DNA from 2 places in the Bacillus sp. 3255 genome. Region 1 is predicted to be linked to the other one. Evidence: riboswitches for the same ligand, from Rfam matches in the RefSeq annotation. Region 1 holds a riboswitch; the other holds the start of a gene.
What was found. A riboswitch is a leader RNA that binds a small molecule or an ion and turns the genes downstream of it on or off. The one in region 1 is predicted to bind cyclic di-GMP.
Positions count from the first base shown of each region.

Region 2: another riboswitch for cyclic di-GMP. It lies ahead of J2X61_RS21895 (pyridoxal phosphate-dependent decarboxylase family protein); the one in region 1 lies ahead of J2X61_RS03580 (hypothetical protein).

Region 1 is NZ_JAVDUS010000002.1:222,879-228,019, reverse strand. Features, by position in the region: gene J2X61_RS03590 (ABC transporter ATP-binding protein) at 1-718, shown strand, start outside; partial or broken gene J2X61_RS36565 (IS91 family transposase) at 744-1,025, shown strand; gene J2X61_RS03585 (MDR family MFS transporter) at 1,503-2,729, shown strand; cyclic di-GMP riboswitch class I at 2,832-2,924, shown strand; gene J2X61_RS03580 (hypothetical protein) at 3,032-3,331, shown strand; gene J2X61_RS03575 (exopolyphosphatase) at 3,467-4,381, shown strand; gene gloA2 (SMU1112c/YaeR family gloxylase I-like metalloprotein) at 4,454-4,861, shown strand; gene J2X61_RS03565 (CBO0543 family protein) at 4,938-5,141, opposite strand, start outside.
Region 2 is NZ_JAVDUS010000015.1:115,063-120,203, reverse strand. Features, by position in the region: gene J2X61_RS21900 (methyl-accepting chemotaxis protein) at 1-462, opposite strand, end outside; gene J2X61_RS21895 (pyridoxal phosphate-dependent decarboxylase family protein) at 469-2,139, opposite strand; cyclic di-GMP riboswitch class I at 2,245-2,330, opposite strand; gene J2X61_RS21890 (ABC transporter ATP-binding protein) at 2,563-4,365, opposite strand; gene J2X61_RS21885 (ABC transporter ATP-binding protein) at 4,352-5,141, opposite strand, start outside.

The DNA of each region.
Region 1 (5,141 bases):
CTGGCACGTAAACAAAGGCGAGCATTGGGCTGTACTGGGTCTTAACGGATCGGGAAAAACGACTATTCTGAACATGATCAACGGCTATATGTGGCCTACCCAAGGGCAAATTTCCGTTCTTGGCCATCCTTTCGGGAGCGTGGATCTGAGAGATTTGCGCAAAAGGATCGGCTGGGTATCCTCCTCCCTGCAGGAAAAGCTGTATGCTTCCGACCGGACACAGCATGTCGTCATTAGCGGCAAGCACGCGTCCATCGGTCTGTACGAGAAGCCGAGCGAGGCGGATGTCGAGCAGGCGAGACATTGGATGCAGCGACTTTCCTGTCTCCATCTCTATGACAGGACGTATCAGTCCTGCTCGCAAGGGGAGAAGCAGAAGCTGCTTATTGCCAGGGCGCTCATGGCTTCGCCGAAGCTGCTGATCCTGGATGAAGCGACGAACGGGCTCGATTTCCTGTCCCGGGAAGCCTTGTTGGCCAGCATCGATGAATTGGCTCAAGGGCCGGATGCGCCGACACTGCTGTTCGTCACGCACCATATCGAAGAGATTTTGCCTGTGTTCAGCCGGTCGCTGTTAATTCGGCGCGGCGAGGTGTTCGCCAGAGGGTTGTCGCGCGATGTGTTGACGAGCGCAGGCTTATCCGCCTTTTTCGAGACGGAAGTCGAGGTTAACTGGAGGGGCGAGCGCCCATGGCTATCTATTCCTTCTAGCGATTGAGCTTGAACAACGCAATAGGATCAGTATGTCAAGCCGCCTGTGTAGAGGCACCTATAACGGCATTATTCGACCTAACGCAGTGAAAGAAGTACAGAAATTTCGTGGCTGCGGAGATCCCCGAAACGGAAGAATGGAGCCGATTACTAACAAAGGATGTATTCCAGGTGAATCATCGACATGCGGTATTTACAATCGATGAAGGGCTGTGGAATCTTTTTTGCTGGATAGAAAAATGTTGAAAGAGTTCATGGACGAGGCCGTACGGATGATTAAAGAACATTTTGAGAAGAAGCATAAGATCGGACCGTCAGGGCGATATTCCCTGACGGTTTTTCTTAAACTGCGGCGGGGCGGGGCTCTCTCGTTGAGGGAGCCGAGCTTTTCTTGGTCAGCCGCAGGTCGTAACTGGAATTTCTCCCGTTATTCGCGAGGAATTTAGCCCAGTTGTACGAATAAAGGGAATTCCTCCCGTTCATTCATCCCCATTTCGCGTAAAGGCTGCGAGTACGGGCTGAATAACGGGAGGAATTCCTGTTATTCAGCATTCGAGGATTCGCCAGGCTGCATGTAACAGGAGAAATTCCCACTATGGGCGGGACTCTCGGTAGAGGCTTGGCTCTCTTAGAGGAGCCGAGCTTTCTTGTATAGATTCTTCATACTTGAATCAGGGTTTTCCTGACGGACAATCTTAGACAAAAAAGAACACGGAACGCCGTTTTTCGTGTATAATGGGTTTTTGATGTCTTGACCGTAGGTAAATTAATAGCTAGAGGAGTCCATCCTGATGAATCGATTGCGCGGTTTTCTTGGTTCGTATCATCCGATTGTACATACGTTAATACTTGGAACGGTCATGGCCAGAGCGGCATCTTCCATGAGCTTGCCTTTTCTGGCGATTTATTTGGCCAAGCATACATCGATGAGTGCGGTTATGATCGGTATCGTCATCGGCATGGGTTCGTTAGCTGGGACCGTAGGGGGCTTCATCGGGGGCAATTTATCCGACCGGTTCGGCAGACGCATCATTATGTTAGCGGCACTTTTCGGATGGGCGGTCGTATTCGTCGGGTTCAGTCTCGTGAAACTGCCGATTCTGTTCATGCTGCTTAATATGTTGAACGGCTTATGCCGCTCGTTCTATGAGCCGGTGTCGCAGGCGTTGATGGCGGACTTGACGGAGCCGGCCAAAAGGCTGCGCGTGTTCTCAATGAGATATATGGCAATCAATGTGGGCGTTGCCGTAGGGCCGCTATTGGGGGCATTTTTTGCAACGATGGATGGGGCGCTGCCTTTTCTGCTCACTGGCATTGTCTACTTCATCTATGCGGTCACGCTCTATGTTCTGCTTATCGTATTCGGGATTAAACAAATTGAAGGCGAGAAGAAGCAGCCGGTGACATTCGTCTCTGCCTTGCGGGTCGTACACAAGGATATTACGTTTCGCTTCTATATCCTCGGCGGCATTATCGGCGCCATCGGTTATTCGCAGGTGATGGTCACACTTTCTCAGTATTTGGAGCAAAACTTCGCCGAAGGCGTCAATATGTTTGCAATCCTCATGAGTGTGAATGCGATTGTTGTCATTGCGCTGCAAATTCCGCTCACGCGGATTTCGGACAAGTATACGCCCCTTGCGACGATCGTTGCCGGTAATCTGATGTTCGCTCTCGGGGATATCGGGTTCGCCTTCTCGCATAACCTGGGTTGGATGATTGGATCTATGGCGATTTTTACACTTGGGGAAATATTGAATTATCCGGCGGCTAACATGCTGATCGATAAACTAGCTCCCGAGCATATGCGCGGCACTTATTTTGGGGCTCAAACCCTAACGAATATCGGTCATTTCATGGGTCCTTGGGTGGGCGGTTTCCTGCTTGTCGCTTATGGCGGCAGTACCTTGTATCTGGTTATGGCGGTTGTGATCATGGCTGGATCGTTGTTTTACTGGAAAGGTGCCACAAATCTACAAATGCACCTAAAAAATACGTCGAAAAAAGAAATTTTATGAATAAAATTGCAAAATTAGTTCTTTTGAACTATACGTTTTCGAAACAACTTCCCTTATCCTTGAGAGTGTAGTTCATTTTCATGTCAAAAGACTTCACATTACATCTCGAAATGGCAAAGCTGGCGAAAGTCAGTGACGCAAAGCTAAAGGGGCTTCCTTGTTCCGAAACGGACTCGTTGCCAGCCAGTTGCCGAACGATTGGGTACTCAACTTAGACCCCCCTGCGATCGGTTCACCAAGGTGGGGTTTTTCGCTGTGATAACGAATCGTACAACAAATCTTACAAAGGAGGATCAAGCAGCATGCAGTTCGAATTGCAGGAAGAGCAGAAAGTAACATCGCTTTGCGGCAACCATGTTGCCCGTTTGGTACCATCCTCAGATGGGCCCAAGCTATTAATTAATCGTGAAGAATATTCTCTGAAAGAAGCTTGCTGGGATGTTGAAATGTTTCATGGAAGAAGCAGCAGCATCTTGATTTTCTATTGGAAAGGCGAAGTTAAGCTGTCGGTGAAAATGCCGGCGATGCCGCAAATCGAAGCCTTCATGACAAGACTTTATCAAATATTAACGTTCAAATTGAGAACGGCACAGCCTCTTTAGGGCGGGCCGTTCTTTTTTTTGCGTCTGTATCGTATATCCGACAAAATCATTGTCACCCATCGGCAGGTGCTGATATAATGGGATTCTATAAGGTTGAATAGTGCTTAAGCACTATCCATTAGGGGGATTCATGGGATGAGATTAATCACACGTTCTGATTTTGACGGCTTAGTCTGTGCGATGCTTTTCAAAAAAATGAAAATGGTCGATGAAATGAAATTCGTTCATCCCAAAGATATGCAGGACGGTCTCATCGAAGTAACGGAGAATGATATTTTGGCGAATGTGCCGTACGTTCCGGGCTGCGGATTATGGTTCGATCATCACTCCAGCGAGCTGGAGCGGATGGGCGAGAAGGTGGCGTTCAAAGGGGAAACCCGCATTGCACCGAGTGCGGCGCGCGTTGTCTATGATTATTACGGCGGCAAGGAAACATTCGGCGATATTGATGACATTATGCAGGGCGTGGACAAAGCGGACGCTGCGCAGTTCAGCAAAGACGATATTTTGAACCCATCAGGTTGGGATCTGCTCTCCTTTATTATGGATGCCCGGACAGGGCTTGGCCGGTACCGCGACTACCGGATCAGCAACTATCAGTTGATGGAAGATCTGGTGGATCACTGTGCTGTCATGACTGTCGATCAAATCATGGAGCTTCCGGATGTGAAAGAGCGTGTAACCAGGTACTATGAGCTGGATGCGTTGTACCGGGACATGCTGCATACCTATACGCGGACAGAGGGGAATGTAGTCATTACCGACCTTCGCGGCGTCGAGACGATATACCCGGGTAACCGTTTCATGGTGTATGCGTTATATCCGGAGCAAAATGTTTCCATCTGGATCGTGGACGGGCGTAACAAACAAAATTGTGTATTCGCCTGCGGCCACAGCATCGTGAACCGTTCGTCGAACACGAACATCGGAACGTTAATGCTCCAGTACGGCGGCGGAGGCCACCATGCGGCAGGCACTTGCCAGGTTGACTATGCGCAAGCTGAGGACATTCTGCAGAAAATCGTTGAAACGATGAGAGCAGACGGTTAAAATAAGTAAAACGAACCGCAGGAGGGGGAGTCCCGGAATGCGGTTTTTTGCCGAAGTCGGGAGGACGAACGAATGAACATTGCACGTATTCATCATGTAGCCATTATTAGCTCGGATTACGAGCGTTCCAAGCATTTCTATGTCGACCTGCTGGGCATGACGGTGATTGCCGAGACGTACCGGGCGGAGCGGGATTCGTATAAGCTGGATTTGCGGATAGGCGAGTCGGAGCAGCAGATTGAATTGTTTTCGTTCCCGAATCCGCCGTTAAGGGTGAACCGGCCTGAGGCGCGGGGATTGCGGCATTTGGCGTTCGTGGTAGCGAATATGGACGATAGCGTGAGAGACTTGGAGAGCAAAGGAATATCGGTCGAGCCCGTGCGCATCGATCCGGTAACCGGCGACCGGTATACGTTCTTTGCGGATCCGGACGGGCTTCCTCTGGAGCTGGTGGAATATACAGACGGGCACGCAACATAGGTCCAAGATCATAATAAGGGCTATCTGCGCCAGATCATGATGATCTGGCGCAGATAGCCCTGTTTTGTATAGGTGCCTATGCATGGTGCGAGTTTTTCTGGAAAGAAACGAACAGGTCGGTAATCAGTTTGGCGAGTATGGTCACCAGGAAATAAAGCAGGAACAGGTAGAAATAATTCATCCTGCCGTACAGATGAAACAAGTCGAACACGGATAGGAGCGGTTTGAAGACGAACGAGAAGAGAGCGCACATGATCGCGCTGTATAGGTAATAATTTTT
Region 2 (5,141 bases), on a different contig from region 1:
GGAACTGATCACCGGCTTATCCTGCTTGACGGCTTCGTTCATCTCAGGCGTGAACGGATAATCGGTGCCGTAATCGTCCTCTACGCCGGTTAGCACAATGATCTGTTCTTTGTTGTCTTTCTTCATCAACACATAGACGTTCTCCAGCGAATCTTCCTTCTTGAACGCCTCGAATTGTTTTTTGATTCGCTCATAAGCTTGGTGTTTCGTATCCGTAATCTGCTCGGGGCGGTCCGGAATGACAGCGAGGTAGTTCGTCACGTTCTGAATATTCGTCATTAACCGCAGTACGAACTGATCCTCCAGCTTCGCGGATAACTTGGTGGAGATCCAGTAGCCGGATAAAGAAAAGATGCCGCTGACCAATAAGAGCAGCAATACGATGCTGGCGGTCATCTTCACCGCGAGACGGGAACGGAATCCGTTCACCGCTTTTTTAAAATATGACTTAATCCCTAACATTCATTATTACCTCCTGCTCATCGCTGCTTCACCGGCGTATTGGCGATACGTCTGATCGATCGTTTCTTTCAAATAACGGACGATTTCGTCCACATGCTGCACTTCCGTATAGGGGGAGATGATGAATAGTTTGGAGGCATAGAGCGCCACAGAACTGTGATCGGAAGTTGGAACAAGCAGGTGCTTCTTCGTATCGCCGAAGAAAATTTGGTCCCGCCGTTCGCCCAGCAGCTCGAACCACAATTCGTTAAATCGGTTGTTTCGCTCTACCTCCTGCAGCGTGCATGTACCGCCAAGCTCGTCCTGAAACCTGGAGACGCCTTCCGGATAAATGCGCAGCAGTGTAATGATGCCGGGATTGTCTTCATTCACGATGACAGCCTGCGGGATTGCCTCGCGAATCGCCTCACGAAAAGCGAGATTCACCTCAACGAACTGCGCCAGAAGGCGCTGATAGCCCTGAATGCCAAAAGCCAAGAGTGCACTGTAGATGCTGATGGAGCTGCCCATACGGGAACATTCCAACGTATACCCCGTGTGGTATTGCCCATAACCCCGGTGTCCGACATACGGCGTTTCGTCAGGATGCAGATCCATCAACCGCAAATCGCCGGCCTCCCGCACCAGAAACAAGCTGGTGACGTAAGGAGTTTGACCCAGCTTCTGAAAATCGAAGCATAGGGAATCCGCCATATGCAAATGCTTCATTCTGCCATGAATCTGAAGCAGCGCATGCAGAACCTCCTGCTTCAGATCGAGCGGATTCAACTCGAAGTCGTAATCGTTGAAGAAGGCGAAGAACCCGCCTAGAGCGGAATCCGCATGAATGTGCGCTCTTGGCAAATCATGCTGCTTCGCAATGGCATCGCTAACCGCATAAATTGCGGACAAATCGTCGATTCCCATAGCATCCGTCGTGCCTGTGGTCGCAACAATATAGACGGGAATGCCGCCGCCTGCGACCACTTCTTCCATCTTGAGCCGCAAATCGCCGACATCCATGGAGCTATCCGGATTCGTGCGAACGCGAATCAAGTGGTCGCTTCCGATCCCCGATGCTTCCATGGACTTGAACAAGGAGTAATGCGCCGCTTCGGAGCAGAACGCGTAGAGATTGCCGGGGACGCCTTGCTGCAAGGCATTCGGCGCTACTTTCGCAATCGCGATGCGCAGCCCTGAGAAGACGGCGCCCTGCCCGCCCCATGTCGTATAGCCGCCGCTGGTAAGCGGATCGTAGCCGATGAGCTTCGACATCATACTGATGACGCGAACTTCCGCTTCCGCGCCCGCCGGTCCGTATACATCCCACAAGTTGTTGCCATTCACCATGAACGCCGCCATCATGCCCAGAATACCGGGGATGGAGGCCATCGGTAGAATGTTGGTCAGAAAATATTTGGTATGGTAGGGATGGGCGTGCAGCAGCTTCAACAGCTCTGCGTTCACTTCCTCCAGGGGAACGCTGTCTCCCGGAATCGCGCTGTTCCGAATCAGGTTGCTGTAGAAATTCCCCGACCGGTCCTTTTCTCCTTTGAGGTTAACGCCATTCGGGTTTTTCAAGGCGTCGACGCCCGTCAGGATTTGTTCCATCAGCTGAAGCACCATTTGACGCGTTTGCGGATTCCCATTCTCACTTGGGAACAAATGCTGCATATTCGCAGGTCTTCTCTCTCTCATTATCTCTACTCCTATCGCTAGATTCGCTAGATTGGCCAAGCATAAATACGCACACAAAAAAAAAGTGAACCCTGGCAACAATGCCAATAACTTCACCAATCGCAGAGCTGCAACTGGCTGACATATCCTTGTTGGATGTAGTCCCTCTAGTTTTGCGTCCCTATTTTTCAATAGGTTTGCCAGTATGCTGTTTGAAAAACTACAACTCCTTTCGACATCCGTCGACATAATGTTTACAATTTTATACATCAGTATAGTACATTAGTCCAAATTAAACAACATAATTTACCACTTTTGTTTAGAAACCTTATTTTCTCTCTTTATATTGGTTCGCTTACATTTACTTGACCGAAGGTAGAATAATAGAAAAAAAAGCTTAGCTACGACTCTAATTATGAGTCATAACTAAGCTTATCCTGATGCCTATGATATCGTTTGAGCGGTCTCCGCGCTGCCCTGCGAGTGCAGGTACAGCTGCTCGTAGTACCCGTGCTGCGCCAACAGCTCCGCATGGTTCCCTTCTTCCACGATATGTCCGTGGCTCATGACCAGAATGCGGTTGGCATGAATGATCGTCGAGATGCGGTGAGCGATAACCAGTGTCGTCCGCCCCTCTGCGACAACCTGCAGCGCAGCTTGGATAAGCTGCTCCGTTTGCGAATCCAGATTCGCCGTCGCTTCGTCGAGAATCAAAATTTTGGGCTGGAACACGATAATGCGCGCGAACGAAATGAGCTGCCGCTCGCCGGCCGACAAGCCGCTTCCCCGTTCGGAGATCCGCGTGTCATAGCCATCCTTCAGCCTGGCGATCAGCGCATCGGCGCCGACCAACCGGCAAGCCTCAATCACCGCTTCCCGAGGGATGGTTTCATCGAACATCCGCACATTGTCCAGAATGCTGCCGGCGTACAAATACGGTTCCTGCTGCACAAGGCCTACGATCCTGTGAAGTTCAGCCTGCGGGATATCGCGGATATCCGTCCCGTCGATGCTGACGCTTCCCTTCTGCACATCGTAGAAGCGGCAGAGCAGCGAAATCAGCGAGCTTTTACCGGCGCCCGTCGTACCGACAATGCCGATCATTTCACCGGGTGCGATGCGCAGCTCCAGATTCTCGATAACGGACACCTCCTTCAAATAGCCGAAGGTCACATTGCTGAAATGAATCTCGCCTTTCACGTTCTGCATGGCAACCGGCTTCGCGTCCGGCTTATCCTTGACTTCCGGCTGCGTGGCGAAAATGTTCCAAATCCGGTTCATCGAAACTGTCGTTGATTGGAGCGTATTCCACTGCTGCGTAATATTATTGATGGGCTGGAAAAACTGCCGAATATACGTAATGAACGCATAGAGAACGCCAAATTCGATCGTTTTATCGAAAACGGCAATGCCGCCGATCCACGTAATGAACGCGACCGACAAATTGCCCAAAATATCAAAGGAACGGTTGAACAAAACGTTCGTGCGAATTTCCCGCAAATTGGCCCGGAAATAGCTGTGATTGCGCTCCTCGAAGCGGCTCATCTGCTCCTTCTCCTGATGGAAGGCCTGGATGAGATGCATGCCCGACAAATTCTCCGCGGCGAAAGCGACCATCTGGGACAGCTGCGTTCTGGACAGCTGGTACGTCTTGCGCATATACCTGCGGAAGCTGATCGCGATAAGCGCAATGATCGGAATAACGATCATACTGTACAGCGTCAACGCCGGATCGAGATGATACATCAGCACGATGATGAATATCAGGGTCATGCCGTCGCGCACGAGACTGAGCAGCACTTGCGTAAAAAACTGGTTAAGCGTCTCCGTGTCGCTCGAAACGTGCGTAATCAAGCTGCCGCTTGGCGTTTTGTCATAATAGGACATCGATTGTTTGAAAATGTGTTGGAACAGGTCCTTGCGAATTTTGGCCACAATGCTTTGGCCGGCGAATTGAAGCAGGTTGTTCTGCAGATAACTGAAAAACAGCGAGCTTATCGAAAGTCCTACATAAAATAAACAGATGAGCAGCAGGGCTCTGTAATCGTTTTTGCCGATCATCAAGTTATCATCGATCGCTATCTTGACGAGGTACGGCTGGAACAAGTCTGCGGCGATTCCCATCAGCGCGCATACGAGGACGGCCGCGAAGGTCCATTTGTGCGGCTTGGCGTATCCGGATAAGACCCGTAAGGACGCTTTGGCGGGCTGCGGCTCTTTCATGCCGGCGGTTTTACTCTGCGACATCGTGGCTCCCCCCTTCCTGTATCGCATGAAGCTCTGCATACAAGCCTTCCTGGGCGATCAGCTCTTCATGTGTGCCGCGCTGCACGATGCGGCCTTCATGGAGCACGATGATTTCATCGGTATGCTTTAACGCCGATATCCGGTGCGCGATCCAAATCGTCGTTTTGTTGGAGCGCTCCTTGCGGATCGTATCGATAATGTGCTTCTCTGTGACGGCGTCTACAGCGCTTACACTATCATCCAGAATCATCAGCGGCGAATCCTTGATAATCCCTCGGGCCAAGCTCGTTCTCTGGCGTTGTCCGCCCGACAGCGTGACGCCGCGTTCGCCCAGCTTCGTTTCGAACTTCTCGGGAAACGACGTGATGCTGGATAAAATCTGCGCTTTCTTCGCGGCGCGCTCCACCTGCTCCAGCGGCAGCTCCCTTTTGTAGAAGGCGATATTATCGCGAATGGTTGTGCTGAACAGGAAGCCTTCCTGAGGCACATAGGCGATCTGGTTGCGCAAGCTTTCCAAGGTCACGTTGCGAATATCCGTATCCCCGATGTAAACGGTCCCCTCCGGCGGGTCGTAAATCCGCAGCATCAGTTTCACCAAAGTTGATTTGCCGCTGCCGGTTTTACCGATAATGCCGATGGATTTGCCCGGTTCGATCGTAAGCGAGATGTCATGCAGCACCTCATCGTCGTCATCCGGATAGGCAAAGGAGAGATGCTCGATGCGTATGCCTTCATGATCCAAATGGCTGGGCTGCGCAAGCTCGTTCTGCACGACC